4 regions of the Streptomyces sp. NPDC017056 genome follow, and region 4 is predicted to be linked to each of the others. Evidence: riboswitches for the same ligand, from Rfam matches in the RefSeq annotation. Region 4 holds a riboswitch; each other region holds the start of a gene.

Region 1 (2,188 bases), on a different contig from region 4:
GCCCGGCGTGGTAGCCGCGCGCGCTCAGTTCGCCCACCGGCTTGCCCATCAGGACGACCTGGCTGCTGCGGTCACTGCCTGGCTTCAACAACACCGGGTTCATCAGCGCGCTCGGCTCGACGCGCGCCGCCGCGGCCTGCATGGCCTGCGCCCGCCCGATCTCCGCGCCCTCGCGCGTCACGAACGAGTTCAGCGACATGTTCTGCGCCTTGAAGGGCGCCACCTTGACACCCTTGCGGGCCAGCCAGCGGCAGATGCCCGCCGTGACCACGCTCTTGCCCGCGTCGGACGTGGTGCCCGCCACCAGCAGCCCGCCGCCGAGCGGTGCTTGACCCGGTCCGTTCACGTGGCGCTCCTCGCCGTCCGCACGTTGCTGCTCACTTGGCCCTCCCGGCCGTACGGGCCCGCCGTACGGCCCCCACCGCGCACCGGCCCGCGACCGTGGCCGCCAGCGCCAGCGCGCTCACCCGGCGCGACAGCGTGACGGCCCGCTCGATGTCCGGTACCGCTACGGGGCGCCCGGCGGCGCCGTTCATCACCGGCCGGTGCTCGACCCGGCCGCCGTATGCCAGGGTGCCCCCCAGCCGTACGCCCAGCGCCCCCGCGAACGCCGCTTCCACCGGACCCGCGTTGGGGCTCGGGTGCGACGGGCCGTCCTGCCGCCAGGCACGCCACGCGCCCCGCCGGTCGGGTCCCGCGAGGACCGCCAGCGCGGCGGTCAGCCGGGCACCGGGGAAACCGGCCACGTCGTCGAGCCGGGCCGAGGCCCAGCCGAAGCGGTGGTAGCGCGGCGACTTGTGCCCCACCATCGCGTCCAAAGTGTTGACGGCGCGGAACGCCAGCAGCCCCGGCACACCGGCGACCGCACCCCAGACCAGGGCGCCGACCACCGCGTCCGAGGTGTTCTCGGCGACGGACTCCACCACGGCGCGCGCCATCTGCTGCCCGTCCAGGGCCTGCGGGTCGCGCCCGCACAGGTGCGGCAGCCGCTCCCGCGCCACGTCGAGGTCGCCCACGGCGAGCGCGCCGCCGACGGCCCGCGCTTCGCGGCCCAGCGAGGTGCCGCCCAGGACGGACCAAGTGGCGGCGGCGGTCAGCGCTACGGAGGCGGCGGGGGAGCGGCGTACGGCACGGGTGAGGAGCGCGGCGCCCGCGGCGGTCCCCCCGGCGCACAGCGCGGTGTGCAGGGCCCCGCGCCCGCGGTCGTCACGCCACAGCCGGCGTTCCACGGCGGCCGCGGCCCGCCCGAAGGCGGCCACCGGGTGACCGCGCCGGGGATCGCCCGCGACCAGGTCGCCGAGGAAGCCGAGGGCCGCGCCGCACGCGTAGCCGGCGTGTTCGGCACGCATCGGATCAGACCGCCGTCGCGCCTCGGAGGGACGGTACGGGGGAAGGCACAGAAGATCGCGAACTGCGGCCGGGCATGGCGGTAGGTCCTCACTCAGGGTCCGCGCCCTGGTTCGACGGGTACGGCGACAAGAGTCTCCTGGCTCCCCGGATCGGCGCTTCCCCCGGCCTTCCAGTCCGTACGGGAACCTCTCGGCTGCGACGCGGACCGTGGCCCTTGGTGGAGGGGCGCTCCCCGGTGACAGTGGCGGGACCGCGCCGGATTCTCACCGGACTTCCTCATCTGTCGCCGAATGGCTCCGGCAGTCCACCACGCTCCGCGAGAGCCCGTCAACTCGCGCTTGACCTGCGGCGCGGGGCGGTGGCGACGCTGTGTCCCAGGACACAGCGAAGGGCGCCCGGCGCCGCGGCGGAAAGGCCGCGGCACCGGGCGCCCCGAGTGCGGTGCTTGCCGGGTCAGGCGGCGACGATCAGATAGATGCCGTACGCCACGGCCGCCGCGCACAGCGCGAAGCAGGCGTACGCCCCGGCCCGCGCCGCCCCGCCGGAGCCGCCGGCGGTCGCCGCCGCGCCCTCCTGCTGCGGCTTGCGGGACGTGCCGACGATGCCCAGGGTGAACAGGCCGACGATGCCGACCGTCACCACGAGCGTGACGCCGAAGACCTGGCCCAGAGCTGCCCAGTCGATGCTCATTCGCGTTCTCGTTCCTTGGTGGGTGCCGTGCGGCCGGGTCAGCCGGCCGCCGAGCCGGCCTTGGCGCGGCGCTGGGCGTGGGTCTCGTGCGGGTGGGCGGCCACCGGGGCCGCGATCACCGGCGCGGCGCCGACCGGGTCCGCGAGCG
Region 2 (2,188 bases), on a different contig from region 4:
CTCGGATCGCCCGAAAAACCGTTTCCCTGCGTTCCGTCCGCGGCGACGCTGACCCGCTCGGTGGCCGGGGCCGCCGCCGTCTCCGCGACGGCCGTGGCAGGCAGCGCGCCCGCCACGACGCAGACCCCCGCCATCAGACCCGCAACCCGGACCGCGCCACGCGCCGCACCGGTTCTTCGCATGTCTCCCCCCTCACACTTGTCCCCCACCCGCCCCATCGGGCGACAGAGCAGACAAGGAGCCAATACGCTTCAGGGGTCCCGGTCAACGCATCAGGGATGTTCCGCGCCACCAATACGCCCCCTGCATCAGCCCCCGTCCAGGCGGCCCGCGAACCGCCCCACGGCAGGCCGGAAGCGGCCCCGGAGCGGACCGCGGGGCGCCTTGCTGGGCCCGGAGAATGGCCTCGGGACGGCCCCCGAATACCACGGCTTCGGACAACCCCGTCGCAACGCGACACAAGATATGGGGGTGGGTGCACGAGGCGGCACAAGATGTATGCTCGTGCTCGCTGTCGTCGCAGGGGAATCCGGTGCGAATCCGGAACTGTCCCGCAACGGTGTACGAAGTGCGTAAATCCGCACCCGTGAGTCCGAAGACCTGCCCACAGCACGCCCGCGCCAGGACCGGCGCGGTCGTCGATACGTCCGGGTCTCGCGGGTTGGACCGGTGGACGCTGCGCGGTGTGCCCGCGCGCCCCTTGCCGTGCCGGGGGTGCCGCACGCCCGCACGCGGCCGTCGCGCTCCTCCCCAGGCCCCCGCCGAGTGAGGGAGAGCAGCACGTGACCATCGCGCCAACGGAGCCCGCAGCAGCCGAGCAGGTCGTGCAGCCCGCGAAGGACACGCAGCCCCGGCAGGGTGCCGACGGCCGGGCCGAGGACGGCCCCGGCGCCGCCCTGCTGCGCACGCTGACCGACCTCACCGCCGACCTGGCCGCCACCGACCCGGGCAAGATCGCCGCCGCCGCGCTGCGCGGCCGCCACCCCGGCTCGGACGAGGCCGAACTGCGCTCCCTGGCCATGGAGGCCGCGGCGGGCCTGATCGGCGACGAGCCGCAGTACTCCAAGCTCGCCGCGCGCCTGCTGACCCGCGCCATCGCGGAGGAGGCGGCCGCGGAGGGGGCGGTCGCCTTCTCCGCCTCCGTCGCCACAGGCCACCGCGAGGGCCTGATCGCCGACTCCACGGCCGAGTTCGTGCGCACCCACGCCGACCGCCTGGACGCACTGGTCGACCGCGCCCTGGCGGACGGCGCCGACGACCGGTTCGGCTACTTCGGCCTGCGCACCCTGCACTCCCGCTACCTGCTGCGCCACCCGATCTCCCGCCAGGTGATCGAGACCCCGCAGCACTTCCTGCTGCGGGTGGCCTGCGGCCTGGCCGAGGACCACAGCGAGCGGGCGCTCGCCGACGTCGCCGAGCTGTACCGCCTGACCAGCACCCTGTCGTACCTGCCCTCCTCGCCCACGCTGTTCAACTCCGGCACCCGGCACCCGCAGATGTCCTCCTGCTACCTGCTGGACTCCCCCCTGGACGAGCTGGACTCGATCTACGACCGCTACCACCAGGTGGCGCGCCTGTCGAAGCACGCCGGCGGCATCGGCCTGTCGTACTCCCGGGTCCGCGCCCGCGGCTCGCTGATCCGCGGCACCAACGGCCACTCCAACGGCATCGTGCCGTTCCTGCGCACTCTGGACGCCTCGGTCGCGGCCGTGAACCAGGGCGGCCGGCGCAAGGGCGCCGCCTGCGTCTACCTGGAGACCTGGCACGCGGACCTGGAGGAGTTCCTGGAGCTGCGCGACAACACGGGCGAGGAGGCCCGGCGCACCCACAACCTCAACATCGCGCACTGGATCCCCGACGAGTTCATGCGCCGCGTCGAGGCCGACGCCGACTGGTCGCTGTTCTCCCCCAGCGACGCGCCCGAGCTGGTGGACCTGTACGGCGACGAGTTCGACGCCGCGTACCGCAAGGCGGAGGCCGAGGGCCGCGCCGTCAAGCAGGTCCCGGCCCGGGTCCTGTACTCGCGGATGATGCGCACCCTCGCGCAGACCGGCAACGGCTGGATGACCTTCAAGGACGCCGCCAACCGCACCGCCAACCAGACCGCCGAGCCCGGCAAGGTCGTGCACTCCTCCAACCTGTGCACCGAGATCCTGGAGGTCACGGACGACGGCGAGACCGCCGTCTG
Region 3 (2,188 bases), on a different contig from region 4:
TCCACCGCCCGTCACGCCCGCTCAGCTCCGTCACGGTCAGCGGCGGTACGTCCACCCGCCAGAAGGACGACGGCGGGGCCCCCAGAGCGCCGACCACGGCCGCACGTACGACGTCCGGCTCCACTACCGCCACGACCCGGCCGCCCTCCGCCGCGAGGCCCGCCAGCCAGTCCGCCACCCGGCCGAGCAGCCGCGTCAGCGTCTCGCCGCCGTGTGCCGCACTGTCCGGGTCGGACAGCCAGGCCGCGACCGCCGCGGGCTCGGCGGCCATCACGTCCTCCAGGGCGCGCCCCCGCCAGCGGCCCATCGCGCACCCGGCCGCGCCGGGGTCGGGCACCGCCCGCAGGCCGAGCGCCTCGGCCGTCTCCCGGCAGCGCGCGGAAGGGGAGGTCAGGGCCCGGTCGGCGGGCAGGGCGGCGGCCGCGGCGCGTACGGCGCGGGCGCGGCGCAGCCCGTCCGGCGTCAGCGGTTCGCCGGCCGGGAAGCGCACCGTGCGCAGGGCGTCGTCGAAGGAGGGTGAGAGCAACATCACCCGAGTTGTCATGGGCACCTCTTCCAATGCGGAAATCCCGGTGGCGCACCAGGGCAACAGTGGGGCGCGCGACCGCCACCATGCATCCGTACGCCGACCCGCGGGGCCTTTTCCCCGCCGCCGCCACGCGGTACGTTCCCGATGATATTGACGATGACATGACGGAAGCCGGTGGAATTCCGGCGCGGTCGCGCCACTGTGAGCCCGGACCGGTCCCGTACGGAGTACGGGGACGCCGGGTGAGCCAGACCCGTCCTGTCGTTACGACTCCCACCGACCGGGACGCGAGTTCCCCCAGGAGGCTTCGACATGGCCCAGTCCGCCGTACCGCCCACCACCGGCCCCGCCGCAACCGCCCCGTCCGCCGCGCCCGCCACCCTGCCGGTCAGGACGGTACTGCCCTGGGCGGTCTTCGGCGGCATCCTCATGCTCGTCCTGCTCTACTTCGTCGGCGCCGAACAGGGCGCCACCTCCCTGCTCTCCGGTACCGACGTGCACGAGTGGGTCCACGACGGACGCCACCTGCTCGGCTTCCCCTGCCACTGACCGGGAGCCCGCAGATGAACTCCGCCACCGTCAGATCCCTCCTGGTGCGCGGCATGCTGGCCGGCCTCGCCGCCGGCCTGCTCGCCCTGCTCGTCGCCTACCTGCTGGGCGAGCCCCAGGTCGACGCCGCCATCGCGTTCGAGGACGCGCACGCCCACGAACACGAGGCCGAAGTCGTCAGCCGCGCGGTGCAGTCCACCGCGGGCCTGGCGACCGGCGTCCTGGTGTACGGCGTCGCGCTGGGCGGGATCGCCGCCCTGGCCTACTGCTTCGCGCTGGGACGCGCCGGCCGCTTCGGGCCCCGCGCCACCGCGCTGCTGCTCTCGGGCGCCGCGTTCGCCGCCGTCTACCTCGTACCGTTCCTGAAATACCCGGCCAACCCGCCGTCGGTCGGCGACCCCGACTCCATCGGCAAGCGCACCGCGCTGTACTTCCTGATGATCGCCCTCAGCGTGCTGCTGACGATCGCCGCGGTGATCCTCGGCAAGCGGCTCGCTCCGCGCCTGGGCGCCTGGTACGCGACGGTCGCGGCGCTGGCCGCCTTCGCCGTGGCCGTCGGCCTCGCCTACGCGTTCCTGCCGGCCGTCAACGAACTGCCCGCCGACTTCCCCGCCCTGCTGCTGTGGAAGTTCCGGGTCTCCGCGCTCGCCGTCCAGCTCGTCCTGTGGACCGTCTTCGGCCTGCTCTTCGGCGAACTGGCGGAACGGGCCACCCGGCCGCGCCAGACCGCCGCGGCGGCCGCATCGCCGCGCAACACGGACGGCACCGCGGCGCCGACCCCCAACTGAGGGCCTGGGTCGCCGCTCCGGCCGGGGCGGCGACCCAGGACGCTCGGGCTCTCGGCTTGTCTTCCTGGCCCGGTCCGGATTTCAGCGGCCGAACCGTGACTGCAATTGCTCAGGGAGACGTTCGCCCTGAATCCGGATGCGGGCCGCGGCCTCTTCGATCCGGTGCAGGTCGCCGGTGGTCAACTCGACGTCGAGTGCGCCCGCATTCTCTTCCAGGCGGTGCAGCTTGGTGGTGCCGGGGATCGGCACGAACCACGGCTTCTGCGCCAGCACCCAGGCGAGCGCGATCTGGGCCGGCGTGGCTCCTTTGTCGTCGGCAATC
Region 4 (2,188 bases):
ACCATGCCGGTGTTCACCCGGCGGCCGAAGTCCCGCGCGGTGTCCCCGTCCCGGGTGAAGATGGCCACGCCGTTGCCGTACGGGTGCTCCGTGGGCAGCCGCAGCGCCTCCTCGTAGTCGGCCGCCCTGACCACCGACAGCACGGGCCCGAAGATCTCCTCCTGGTAGATCCGCATGTCCGTGGTGACCCGGTCGAAGAGCGAGGCGCCCGCGAAGAAGCCGTCCTCGTGTCCCGGCAGGGTGAAGTCCCGTCCGTCCACGACCAGTTCGGCGCCCTCGGCGACGCCGAGGTCCACGTAGGCGCGGACCCGGTCCAGCGCGTCCCGGCCCACCAGCGGCCCGAAGTCGGCGTGCGGGTCGTCGGAGCGGCCGATGCGCAGCGTGCCGATCCGCTCCTTGAGCCGTGCCACCAGCGCGTCGGCGGTCTCCTCGCCGACCGGTACGGCGACCGAGATCGCCATGCACCGCTCGCCGGCCGACCCGTACCCGGCGCCCACCAGGGCGTCCACCACCTGGTCGAGGTCGGCGTCCGGCATCACGACCAGGTGGTTCTTGGCGCCGCCGAAGCACTGGGCGCGCTTGCCGTGCGCGGCGGCGGTCGCGTAGATGTGCGCGGCGACCGGTGTCGAGCCGACGAAGCCGAGCGCTTCGACGCGCGGGTCCTCCAGCAGCGTGTCCACCGACTCCTTGCCGCCGTTGACGACATTGAGGATGCCCGGCGGCAGCCCCGCCTCCGAGAACAGCTCGGCCAGCCGCAGGGGTACCGACGGCGCCCGCTCGGACGGCTTGAGCACGAACGCGTTGCCGCAGGCGATGGCCGGTGCGGCCTTCCACAGCGGGATCATCGCGGGGAAGTTGAACGGGGTGATCCCGGCCACCACGCCGAGCGGGCGGCGCAGCGAGTGCACGTCGATGCCGGTCCCGGCGTTGTCGGAGAACTCGCCCTTGAGCAGGTGCGGAATGCCGGCCGCGAACTCCACCACCTCCAGGCCGCGCTGGAGGTCGCCGTGCGCGTCCGCGACCGTCTTGCCGTGCTCGCTCGACAGCAGCCGGGCCAGCGCGTCCCGCTCGCCCTCGACCAGGCGCAGGAAGTTCAGCAGCACACGGGCGCGCCGCTGGGGGTTCCACTCGCCCCATTCGGGCTGCGCGGACGCCGCGTCGGCGACGGCCGCGGCCGTCTCGGACCGGTCGGCGAGCGGCACCCTGGCCTGCACGGTGCCGGTGTTGGGGTCGAACACGTCGCCGTAAGCACCGGAGGTACCGGGGGTGTGCTTGCCGCCGACGAAATGGGTGAGTTCGCGGACCATGGGAGCCTGCTCTCGTCAGGTGGGATCCGGGGATGGCACGGCCGGGCACCCGGGCGGCGCGGAGGGCGCGCGGACCGTGGCGGGGCCGTGGGACGCGAAAGGCGTGGAACCGTCAGCGCGCGGGCGGTGCCGCGGGCCGGGCCGGATCACCTGGGCTGTGGGTACGCACCGGTGCCATGCGTGTCTGCTCCATCCTCGTGGACAACACGGAACAACACCCGCGGCCGGTATCCTGGCTTCCGGATCACCGCGCGCCGCCCGCCTTCCCGACCTCGGTCTCGTCAGTGGCGTGTTGCTCGGCGTCGCACTCCCCGGTCACAGTGGCGGGACCACGCCGGATTCGCACCGGCTTCCCTGCACCGCGGGCCTTGGTCACGACGATATAGTTGGACGTCCTAGTAAGTCCAGGGGGTCCCGCCGCGCGGCCCGGCCCGTCACCGCGCCCGGCGGGCGTCGAGCCCGGCGTCGAGCCCGGCGTTGAGCCGGGCGGACTGGCGCGTCAGGTGGTCGCGTTCGGCCAGGTTGGACGCCTTACGGGCGGCTTCGGCGTACAGCCGTGCCGCCGTCGGCAGGTCGCCGTCGCGTTCGTGGAGATACGCCGCCACCGCGGTGTGGCGGGGCAGGGAGGCGTCCAGCGCCGCCAGCGCGACCAGGCCGGCGCGCGGGCCGTCGGCCTCGCCCACGGCCACCGCGCGGTTGAGCCGGACGACCGGACTGCCGGTCAGGCGTACGAGTTCGTCGTACCACTCGACGATCTGCACCCAGTCGGTCTCCTGGGCGGTGGGCGCGTCCGCGTGGAGCGCCGCGATGGCGGCCTGGGCCTGGAACTCGCCCAGCCGGTCGCGGGCCAGGGCCGCCTGCAAAAGCCCGATGCCCTCGGT

What was found. Region 4 has a riboswitch for cobalamin ahead of ACH4OW_RS33500 (CoA-acylating methylmalonate-semialdehyde dehydrogenase). Riboswitches for the same ligand answer to the same signal wherever they lie in the genome.
Region 1: it holds a riboswitch for cobalamin, as region 4 does, so the genes downstream of both, ACH4OW_RS36550 (cobalamin biosynthesis protein) here and ACH4OW_RS33500 (CoA-acylating methylmalonate-semialdehyde dehydrogenase) in region 4, are expected to answer to the same signal.
Region 2: it holds a riboswitch for cobalamin, as region 4 does, so the genes downstream of both, ACH4OW_RS22165 (ribonucleoside-diphosphate reductase subunit alpha) here and ACH4OW_RS33500 (CoA-acylating methylmalonate-semialdehyde dehydrogenase) in region 4, are expected to answer to the same signal.
Region 3: it holds a riboswitch for cobalamin, as region 4 does, so the genes downstream of both, ACH4OW_RS08275 (CbtB domain-containing protein) here and ACH4OW_RS33500 (CoA-acylating methylmalonate-semialdehyde dehydrogenase) in region 4, are expected to answer to the same signal.

Annotation. Positions count from the first base shown of each region.
Region 1 covers NZ_JBIRPD010000030.1:58,290-60,477, reverse strand. The annotation lists gene ACH4OW_RS36555 (cobyric acid synthase) at 1-346, opposite strand, end outside; gene ACH4OW_RS36550 (cobalamin biosynthesis protein) at 378-1,349, opposite strand; cobalamin riboswitch at 1,480-1,630, opposite strand; gene ACH4OW_RS36545 (hypothetical protein) at 1,804-2,040, opposite strand; gene ACH4OW_RS36540 (inorganic phosphate transporter) at 2,079-2,188, opposite strand, start outside.
Region 2 covers NZ_JBIRPD010000011.1:274,457-276,644, reverse strand. The annotation lists gene ACH4OW_RS22170 (TolB family protein) at 1-182, opposite strand, end outside; cobalamin riboswitch at 482-623, shown strand; gene ACH4OW_RS22165 (ribonucleoside-diphosphate reductase subunit alpha) at 783-2,188, shown strand, end outside.
Region 3 covers NZ_JBIRPD010000003.1:553,681-555,868, forward strand. The annotation lists gene ACH4OW_RS08270 (histidine phosphatase family protein) at 1-544, opposite strand, end outside; cobalamin riboswitch at 655-805, shown strand; gene ACH4OW_RS08275 (CbtB domain-containing protein) at 842-1,078, shown strand; gene ACH4OW_RS08280 (CbtA family protein) at 1,093-1,866, shown strand; gene ACH4OW_RS08285 (aldo/keto reductase) at 1,948-2,188, opposite strand, start outside.
Region 4 covers NZ_JBIRPD010000024.1:146,989-149,176, forward strand. The annotation lists gene ACH4OW_RS33500 (CoA-acylating methylmalonate-semialdehyde dehydrogenase) at 1-1,307, opposite strand, end outside; cobalamin riboswitch at 1,512-1,693, opposite strand; gene ACH4OW_RS33505 (RNA polymerase sigma factor) at 1,742-2,188, opposite strand, start outside.